2 regions of the Terrabacter terrigena genome follow, and region 1 is predicted to be linked to the other one. Evidence: predicted binding sites of a transcription regulator. Region 1 holds the regulator's gene; the other holds the start of a gene.
The links. Region 1 encodes HrcA, which represses chaperone genes, less so after heat shock. Its sites were predicted from a motif close to TTNGCACTCGNNNNNNNCGAGTGCNAA; they were not measured.
Positions count from the first base shown of each region.

Region 2: groES (co-chaperone GroES) is a predicted target of HrcA. The motif match lies at 3,562-3,588, and genes of this name have one in related genera.

Region 1 is NZ_JBHTKH010000001.1:20,147-25,210, reverse strand. It holds gene ACFQ2V_RS00110 (CHAP domain-containing protein) at 1-1,276, shown strand, start outside; gene ACFQ2V_RS00105 (DUF3097 domain-containing protein) at 1,280-2,164, opposite strand; gene hrcA (heat-inducible transcriptional repressor HrcA) at 2,402-3,445, shown strand; gene dnaJ (molecular chaperone DnaJ) at 3,534-4,667, shown strand; gene ACFQ2V_RS00090 (16S rRNA (uracil(1498)-N(3))-methyltransferase) at 4,686-5,064, shown strand, end outside.
Region 2 is NZ_JBHTKH010000005.1:186,428-191,491, forward strand. It holds gene ACFQ2V_RS09955 (sigma-70 family RNA polymerase sigma factor) at 1-494, opposite strand, end outside; gene ACFQ2V_RS09960 (WhiB family transcriptional regulator) at 903-1,190, shown strand; gene groL (chaperonin GroEL) at 1,345-2,958, opposite strand; gene groES (co-chaperone GroES) at 3,115-3,411, opposite strand; gene ACFQ2V_RS09975 (THUMP-like domain-containing protein) at 3,636-4,877, shown strand; gene ACFQ2V_RS09980 (SRPBCC family protein) at 4,920-5,064, opposite strand, start outside.

The DNA of each region.
Region 1 (5,064 bases):
GTTCTCGGCCACCGGGCACGTCGCCTACGTCGAGCGCGTGGTCTCCGCCGACGAGATCCTCGTCTCCGAGGACAACTGGGGCGGCGACTTCAGGTGGCGCAAGGTCACCCGCACGGGCGGCAAGTGGCCGAACGGCTTCATCCACCTCAAGGACCAGGGCGCCACCGTCGTCGACACCGACGTCTACCGGGCCGTGACCCCGACCCGCGTCCTCGACACCCGCACCGGGCTCGGCGCCCCCGCGGCGAAGGTCGCGGCCGGCGCGTCGATCGCCGTCCAGGTGGGTGGCCGCGCCGGTGTCCCGACCGGCGGCGTCGGGACCGCCGTCCTCAACGTCACGGTCACCGCGCCCGCTGCGGCCGGCTACCTCACCTCCTACCCGTCGGGCGCCGTGCGCCCGGGGTCGCGCAGCGTGTCGTACGCGTCCGGTGCGACCATCAGCGAGCTCGTCCCGGCCCGCCTCGGGACCGACGGCAAGGTGCGCCTCTACACGTCCGCCGCGGCGAACCTCGTGGCCGAGGTCGTCGGTTGGTACCCCACGACCGGGCACCTCGTGCCCGTCACGCCGACCCGCGTACTCGACACCCGCAGCGGCCTCGGCGCCCCGCAGGTGCGCATCCCCGCGGGTGGCACGGTCGACCTGCCGGTCGCGGGGGCGGGGATCGTGCCCGCCACCGGGGCGTCCGCGGTCGCCCTGGACATCTCGGCAGCCGCGCCGTCCGCCGGCGGCTGGTTGACGGCATACCCGTCGGGGTCGACCCGCCCGGCAACGGCGCACGTCGGCTACGAGGCGACCACGTCGATGACCGGGATGGTCGTCTCGAGGCTCGGCACCGGGGGCAAGGTGACGATCCACTCGACGGCCGAGACCGACGTGCTCGTCGACGTCGTCGGCTGGTTCCGGACCGGAGCCGACCACGTGGCCGTCACCCCGGCGCGGATCGTCGACACGCGCAGCGGGCTGGGCGCGCCGGCCGGTCGGGTGGCCGCCGGAGCCACGATCACGGTGCCGGTGCTCGGGCGTGGTGGAGTGCCGAACGTGGGGGTCAGCGCCGTCTCGGTGACGTTGGCGGCCGTCACGCCGACTGCCACGACCTCGGTCACCGCCTACCCGACGGGCCTTGCGAGGCCCGCCTCGCCGAGCCTCACGGTTCCGGCCGCGCGCACGCGGGCCAACTGGGTCATCGTCCCGGTGGCGGCCGACGGCTCGATCACCGTGCACACGTCGGCCGAGACGAACCTCGTCGTCGACGTGCAGGGCTACTTCAAGAAGTAGGGGTCAGGCACCGGGCTCGGTGACGAAGTCGATGAGCTCCTCGACGCTGGCGAGCAGCGTCGGCTCGAGGTCGGCGTACGTGCGCACCGTGCCGAGGATGCGCTTCCACGCGTTCGCGATGTCGGCCTGGCTCGCGTGCGCCCAGCCGAGCTCCGCGCAGATGCCGTGCTTCCACGACGTGCCCCGCGGGATGACCGGCCACTGCTGCCAGCCGAGCCGTTCGGGCCGCACCGACTGCCAGACGTCGACGTACGGGTGGCCCAGGATCCTCACGTGCTGGGCGAGGCCCGGAAGGGCCTGCGCCTGCCCGACGATGCGGGCCTCCTTGGTGCCCGGCACCAGGTGGTCGACGAGCACCCCGAGGCGGCGCCCGGGGCCGGGCTGGAACTCCGCGATGATGCCCGCGAGGTCGTCGACGCCGTCCATGAGCTCGACGACGACGCCCTCGACGCGCAGGTCGTCGCCCCACACCTTCTCGACGAGCTCGGCGTCGTGGCGGCCCTCGACGTAGATGCGCGAGCCGCTGGCGACCTTCGCCCTCGCCCCGGCCACGGCCACGGACCCGCTCGCGGTGCGTGACGCGGCCTTTCGGGCCTCGGCCAGGGCCGCGCCAGAGGCGGCGACCGGAGGCGTCAGGGTGACGGGGGCGCCGTCGAGGAGGAAGCCCGGGCCGAGCGGGAAGGCCTTGGTGCGGCCGCGCCGGTCCTCGAGGTGCACGACGTGCATGCCACCGGCCTTCTCGACGCGCACGACGGCACCCACCCAGCCCGTCTCGACCTCCTCGACGACGAGGTCGGGCTCGGCCGGGGTCGGCGTCGACCGGCCGCGCTTCGGGGCGCGCCAGTCACCGCTCAGCACGTCGGATCCGTATCGGTCGTTGGGAGACACGACAAGCGAGCGTATGCCGCCGGGCCGGCCCCGGCGCGCGCGCCACGCGGGCGACCGGAAGGTGGCGAGGCGGCATACGGTTGGATGAAATCGGAGATCGGCGCGTCACGTCGTAGACTTGGCACTCGCTGACCGAGAGTGCCAGAGCAGGTGCCGCCGCAGGGAGCCTCGCCCGCACCCGCGGCGCTCCGAGCCGTCCGTCGGTCGCCGATGGCCCAACCGTGAAGGAGGTAGGTGATGAGCGAGGACCGCAGGCTCATGGTGCTGCGCGCCATCGTCCAGGACTACGTGCAGACCTCCGAGCCGGTCGGCAGCAAGGCCCTCGTCGAACGACACCACCTCGGGGTGAGCGCGGCGACGGTGCGCAACGACATGGCCCTGCTCGAGGAGGAGGGCCTCATCCACGCTCCGCACACGTCGGCCGGCCGGGTGCCCACCGACGCCGGCTACCGCGTGTTCGTCGACCGGCTCAGCGCGGTCAAGCCCCTCAGCTCGGGTGAGCGACGCGCCATCAGCCAGTTCCTCGAGGGTGCCGTCGACCTCGACGACGTCGTCGACCGCACCGTGCGCCTGCTCGCCAGCCTGACCCGCCAGGTCGCCGTCGTGCAGTACCCCTCGCTGACCAGGTCGACCGTGCGCCACATCGAGCTCGTCCCGTTGGGCTCGTCGCACCTGATGATCGTGCTCATCGTCAACACCGGCCGCGTCGAGCAGCGAGTGGTCGACACCGGCCGGGTCCTGTCCGACGCCGACGGCGAGGCCCTCGTGTCGTCGATCCGCACGCGCATCAACGACGTCGCCGCCGGCGTGCCGTTCACCGTCGCCGCCACGCGGCTGCGGCGCCTCGTCGACGAGACCGACGAGGTCGACCGTGCTGCGATGCGGGCCGTCGTCTCGGCCCTCGGTGACGCGCTCGTCGAGGAGCGCGAGGAGCGCGTCGTGCTGGCCGGTCAAGCCAACCTCGCACGAGCCGGTGCTGACTTCCCGCGCACCATCGGGCCCATCCTCGAGGCCCTCGAGGAGCACGTGACACTGTTGCGCCTGCTCGGCCAGCTGGGCGACGACCCCGACCTCGTCTCCGTGCGCATCGGCTCCGAGAACCCCGTGACGGGCCTGCAGACCACCTCGCTCGTGTCCGTCGGCTACGGGTCCGGGTCCGAGCGCGTGGCCAGCCTCGGGGTGCTGGGCCCGACCCGCATGGACTACCCCACGACGATGGCGTCGGTCCGTGCAGTCGCGCGCTACGTCTCCGAGATCCTCGACGAGAACCAGGCCACCTGACCGGCTCCGACCCGCTTCGACACCTCACGCACCCACCGGCGCACCGCTGCGCAGAACCGAACGCACCACGTACCGAAGGAATCCCAGCTTGAACGACTACTACGCCGTCCTCGGTGTCTCGCGCGACGCGAGCCAGGAGGAGATCAAGAAGGCCTACCGTCGGCTCGCCCGCAAGCTGCACCCCGACGTGAACCCCGGCGCCGAGGCCGAGGAGGAGTTCAAGCGGGTGTCGCAGGCGTACGACGTGCTGTCCGACCCGCAGAAGCGCCAGTCGTTCGACATGGGCGCCGACCCGTTCGCCAGCGGTGGCGGCGCCGGCTTCGGCGCCGGTGCCGGGTTCTCGTTCAGCGACGTCATGGACGCCTTCTTCGGAGCGGGGGCGACGGCGGGCACGCGTGGCCCTCGGCCGCGCACGCAGCGCGGGCAGGACGCCCTCGTGCGGCTCGACCTCGACCTCGCCAAGGCCGTCTTCGGCTCGGAGGAGGAGCTCGCGCTCGATACCGCGGTGGGCTGCAACCGCTGCGGCGGCGACGGCGCCGAGCCCGGCACGGGCCGGCAGACCTGCCCCATCTGCAAGGGCGCCGGCGAGGTGCAGCAGGTCCAGCGCAGCTTCCTCGGCCAGGTGATGACCTCGCGTCCGTGCGTCAACTGCCAGGGCTACGGCTCGACCCTCACCGACCCGTGCCACGACTGCTCCGGCGACGGCCGCGTGCGCACCCGTCGCTCGCTCAAGCTCAAGGTGCCCGCCGGTGTCGACACCGGCACCCGCATCCAGCTCACCGGTGAGGGTGAGGTCGGCCCCGGCAACGGCCCGGCCGCCGACCTCTACGTCGAGATCCGCGTCCTCAACCACGAGACCTACACTCGCCGCGGGGACGACCTGCACTGCAGCGTCGAGCTGCCGATGGCCGCCGCCGCGCTCGGCACGAGCTTCAAGCTCTCGACGTTCGACGGCATGCAGGACCTCGAGATCAAGGCCGGCACGCAGAGCGGTGACGTCCTGACGCTGCGCGGTCTCGGGGTGACGCACCTGCGGCACGGCGGCCGCGGCGACCTGCTCGTCCACGCCACGGTCATGACGCCGACGCGCCTGACCGACGAGCAGCAGGAGCTGCTGCGGCAGTTCGCGGCGCTGCGCGGCGAGGAGCGGCCCGAGGGCCGTCTCGCCCCGGCCAACAAGGGGCTCTTCGGCAAGCTGCGCGACGCCTTCAAGGAGAAGTGACCTCCCCGTGAGCGCCCGGTGACCCACCAGCTCTTCCTCGGCGAGCCGACCTCGGTCGCCGCGGCGGTCGAGGGCGCGTCGCTGCTGCTCGACGGCGACGAGGGCCGCCACGCCGGCGCCGTCGTGCGCCTGCGCGTGGGCGAACGCTACTTCGTCGCCGACGGTGCCGGGCGCCGCGTCCTGCTCGAGGCCACCGACGTCGACCGGTCGTGGGTGCGGGGGACGGTGCTCGCAGTCACCGACGAGCCCGCACCGCCCACGCGGTTCGTCCTCGTGCAGGCCCTGGCCAAGGGCGACCGCGACGAGCAGGCCATCGAGGCCGCGACCGAGCTCGGTGTCGACGAGGTCGTCCCGTGGCAGGCGGAGCGCTCTGTCGTCGTGTGGCGCGGTGAGCGCG
Region 2 (5,064 bases), on a different contig from region 1:
AGGCCGCGGAGCTTGCCCAGGGCCCGGTGCTGGGCGACGCGCACCGCGCCGGCCGACATGCCGAGCGCCGCAGCGGTCTCCTCGGCGGACATGCCGACCGCGACGCGCAGGGTGAGGATCTCGCGCTGCTGCGGCGGCAGCTCCCGCATGAGGGTCATCGCCGTGGCGGCGTCGTCGCGCAGGACGGCCACCGACTCGGGCGACGGAGCGTCGGACGGACCGTCGGGGATGTCGGCCACGGGTGCCGGAGCCCGCATGGCGGCGCGCTGGGCGTCGGCGAGCTTGCGGGAGGTGATGGTGTAGACGAACGCCTCGAAGGGCAGGCCGCGCTCCTCGTAGGTCGGCAGAGCCGTGACGACGGCCATGCACACCTCCTGCGCGACGTCCTGGGCAATGTCCTCGGCGCCGAAACGACCGAGACGGACGCGGGAGTACCGCAGGGCCATGTCCCTGACGCGGGCCAGCAGCAGGTCGCGCGCGTGCGGGTCTCGCACGGCGTCAGCCGCCAGCTCACGAAGCGATGGAGCGTCCATCCGCTCCATCGCTGGTGCACCACCCGGCGTTACGCGGGCGCGCCTCGACCATCCATGACCCATGTGAGCCGTCGTCCCCCGAACCCTCGTCTCGTAGTTCCAGCGCCACGTCGCGCTGCTCGTCGGCGTCGCCCGGAGCGCGCCCATGCTAGCCGGACGGGCGCGAGCGGACGAGTCCGGGAAGGTGCCCAGCACGCCTTCGACGAGCATGCCATCTGAATGGCAATTCTTGAACAAGTCCTTAAGATTCCAACCTTTATCCGTGATCGCGTGCCCGGTTAGCGTCGATTTCGCGGTCCGCGCCCCCACCTGCACCGAGCGGACCGGTTCGACCGGCGGCCACCCCCGCCCGACCTGAGAGACGAGTTCATGGCCGAGATCACCCGCCTGCCCGGTCCAGTCGCCGACCTCTGGGACTGGCAGCTGGACGGTGCCTGCCGCGGCACCAGCCCCGAGGTCTTCTTCCACCCCGAGGGAGAGCGCGGCCCGCGTCGCCGCAACCGCGACGCCCAGGCCAAGGCCGTCTGCGCTGCGTGCCCCGTCGTGGCCGCGTGCCGCTCACACGCCCTCGAGGTCCGTGAGCCCTACGGCGTCTGGGGCGGGCTCACCGAGGCCGAGCGCGAGCTGCTCTACGACGGCATCCAGGAAGCGTCCTGAACCGGCCCTGAGGGGCCGACGACGACACGAAGGGCCGCTCCCCGATCGGGGAGCGGCCCTCGTCGTGCGTCAGGACGTCGCGTCGGACGCGTACGTCCGCTGCGCCCAGCCTGTCCGGACCCGACGACGTGTGCCGTCGGGCCCGGTTCGCCGGTCAGTGACCGTGGCCGTGCCCGTGGCCGCCGGCCTCGGGCTGGTCCTCGGGCTTTTCGACGACGAGCGTGTCGGTCGTGAGGATCATCGACGCGATGGACTCGGCGTTGCGCAGCGCGGAGCGGGTCACCTTGACCGGGTCGATGACGCCGGCCGCGATGAGGTCGCCGTACTCGCCCGTGGCCGCGTTGAGGCCCTGGCCGAGCTCGAGCTCGGCGACCTTCGAGGTGACGACGTAGCCCTGCAGGCCCGCGTTCTCGGCGATCCAGCGCAGCGGCTCGGAGACGGCCTTGCGCACGATCGTGGCACCGGTCGCCTCGTCGCCCGAGAGCTCGAGGGCGTCGATGGCCGTCGCGGCGTGGATGAGGGCCGTGCCGCCACCGGCGACGATGCCCTCCTCGATCGCGGCGCGCGTCGCGGAGATGGCGTCCTCGATGCGGTGCTTCTTCTCCTTGAGCTCCACCTCGGTGTGCGCGCCGACCTTGATGACGCAGACGCCACCGGCGAGCTTGGCGAGACGCTCCTGGAGCTTCTCCTTGTCCCAGTCGGAGTCGGTGCGCTCGATCTCGGCCTTGATCTGGTGCACACGGCCGGCGACCTCGGACTCGTCGCCGCTGCCGTCGATGATCGTCGTGGTGTCCTTGGTGATGACGACCCGTCGCGCCTGGCCGAGGACCGTGAGGTCGGCCTGGTCGAGCTTGAGGCCGACCTCCTCGGCGATGACCTGGCCACCGGTGAGGATCGCGATGTCCTGGAGCATGGCCTTGCGGCGGTCGCCGAAGCCGGGCGCCTTGACGGCGGCGACGTTGAACGTGCCGCGGATCTTGTTGACGACGAGCGTCGAGAGGGCCTCGCCGTCGACGTCCTCGGCGATGATGAGCAGCGGCTTGCCCGACTGCACGACCTTCTCGAGGATCGGGAGCACCTCGGCGACCGAGGAGATCTTGCCCTGGTTGATGAGCACGTAGGCGTCCTCGAGGACGGTCTCCATGCGCTCGGTGTCGGTGACGAAGTAGGCCGACAGGTAGCCCTTGTCGAACTGCATGCCCTCGGTGAACTCGAGCTCGGTGGCGGTCGTCGAGGACTCCTCGACGGTGATGACGCCATCCTTGCCGACCTTGTCGAACGCCTCACCGATGAGGCCACCGAGGGTGGCGTCCTGGGCGGAGAGCGTGGCGACGGAGGCGATCTCGTCCTTGCCCTCGACCTCGCGGGCGTTCTCGAGGAGGCGGTCGTTGACCGCGGTGACGGCCTTGTCCATGCCGCGCTTGAGCGCGGCCGGGGCGGCACCTGCGGCGACGTTGCGCAGGCCCTCCTTGACCATGGCCTGGGCGAGGACGGTCGCGGTCGTCGTGCCGTCACCGGCGACGTCGTTGGTCTTGGTCGCGACCTCCTTGGCGAGCTGGGCGCCGAGGTTCTCGTAGGCGTCCTCGAGCTCGATCTCGCGGGCGATGGTCACACCGTCGTTCGTGATCGTGGGGGCGCCCCACTTCTTGTCGATGACGACGTTGCGGCCCTTCGGGCCGAGCGTCACCTTGACGGCGTTGGCGAGCGCGTCGACGCCGCGCTCGAGCGACTTGCGGGCGGAGTCGTCGAACTCCAGCTGCTTGGCCATGGTGTTCCTTTGGCTCGGGTTGCTTTGCGGTTCTTGGGTTTTGGGCAGTTGGCCCGGTCAGACGACGGCCCGGTCAGACGATGGGCCGAACGAGACGCACCCCGGGGAGACCCCGATGGGGCTCACCGGGGTGCGTTCACGGCATACGGCGTCGGGTCAGCCGACGATCGCGAGGACGTCGCGCGCGGAGAGGATGAGGTACTCCTCGCCGCCGTACTTGACCTCGGTGCCGCCGTACTTGCTGAAGATGACCTTGTCGCCGACCTTGACGTCGAGCGGCACGCGCTCGGTGCCGTTGTCGTTGAAGCGGCCGGGGCCGACAGCAAGGACCTCGCCCTCCTGGGGCTTCTCCTTGGCGGTGTCCGGGATGACGAGGCCGGACGCGGTGGTCTGCTCGGCCTCGAGGGACTTGACGACGATGCGGTCTTCGAGCGGCGTGATGGAAACCGACACGGTGGTGACCTTCCCTTCGGGACAGTCGAAAACTGGATTGCGGACTGTGGGCTCTCGAGGCCGGTCGCCGTCGCGGGGCTCGACCTCCCTCGAGGAGGGCGCTGGCACTTCCGGGTGGAGAGTGCCAACAGGAAGAAATCTAGGTTTCGGTTAGCACTCGGTCAAGTCGAGTGCCAGAATCCGTCGCGAGTCGTGGCGATCACCGACGCTGGCAGGATGGGCGCATGGACGCCGCCATGGTCGACCGCCTCGCCGCGGGTGAGGGCTGGGCGCTGCTCCAGTCGCTGCCGCCCTACGACGAGGCGGGCTCGCTGCACCTGCAGGACCGCCTCCGTGAGGCCGGCTTCGCGGCCGACCTGGTCGCCGCCGCCATGACCCAGTCCCGGCTGCGCGCCCGCGGCGCCGAGAAGTTCGGCGACTTCGCGGCCGGCATGCTCTTCACCGCCGACGGCCTCGAACAGGCGACCCGCCTTGCCGTCGCCGCCCGGCACGCCCACCGCTTCGCCGCCGCGGGGGTGCGCGAGGTTCACGACCTCGGGTGCGGGCTGGGGGCCGACGCGATGGCGTTCGCCGGCCTCGACCTCACGGTGCACGCGGTCGACGCCGACGCCGCCACGGCCCGCGTCGCCGCCGTCAACCTGCGGCACTGGCCGTCGGCCGAGGCGACCCACGGCCTCGCCGAGGACGTACGCCTGCCACGCGGTGACGCCCGCCGTGACGTCGGCCTGTGGCTCGACCCGGCCCGCCGGGTGCGCGGTGTGGCCGACGTGCACGGGCGCACCAAGCGCGTCTTCTCTCTCGACGCCATCTCGCCGCCGTGGTCGCAGGTGCTCGCCTTCGCCGACGCCGTGCCAGCGACCGGGGCGAAGCTCTCCCCCGCCTTTCCCCACGGGTCCGTGCCCCGTGGAGCCGAGGCGCAGTGGACCTCCTGGCACGGCGAGGTGCTCGAGTGTGCCGTCTGGTGGGGGCCACTCGTGTCGACGGCCGGACGCACCGCCGCCGTCTGCACCGAGACGTCGACGTCGGTCGTCACCGAGCACGACGCCGCGGACGGGGCGGACCACGCGACACTGCGGTCGGTCACCGACCTGGGCGAGTGGCTCTACGAGCCCGACCGGGCCGTCATCCGGGCCGGCCTCACCGGCGCCCTGGTGTCGGCGGTCGACGGGGCCGAGCTCGCGACAGGTGTGGGCTACGTGACGAGCGGGGTGGCCCGCGAGCTGCCGTGGGCCCGCCGGTTCCGGGTCGTCGAGGCGATGCCACTGTCGACGAAGCGCCTCGCCCGGTGGCTGCGCGACGCCGGGCACGACCGGGTCACCATCAAGAAGCGCGGCGTCACCCTCGACGCCGACGCGCTGCGCCGGCAGCTGAAGATGACGGGCCGGGGCAAGGGCGGCTCGGAGGCGACCCTGGTGCTGACGCGCGTCGGCGGCAGCCAGGTCGCCGTCGTCGTCACCCCGGGCTGAGGCAACCACCCGCCCGCCGGTGTCAGCCGGTGTCAGCCGGTGTCAGCAGGGGTCAGCGGCTCCCGAGGTCGAAGCCGCGGCGTAGAGCTCGTGCAGGGCGCTCCACATGGCGTCCCAGTCCGGGCCGTCCGCACCCCGCAGGTACGCGTCGAGCGAGCGGACGTAGGTGTCCCAGCCGGCGGCGTAC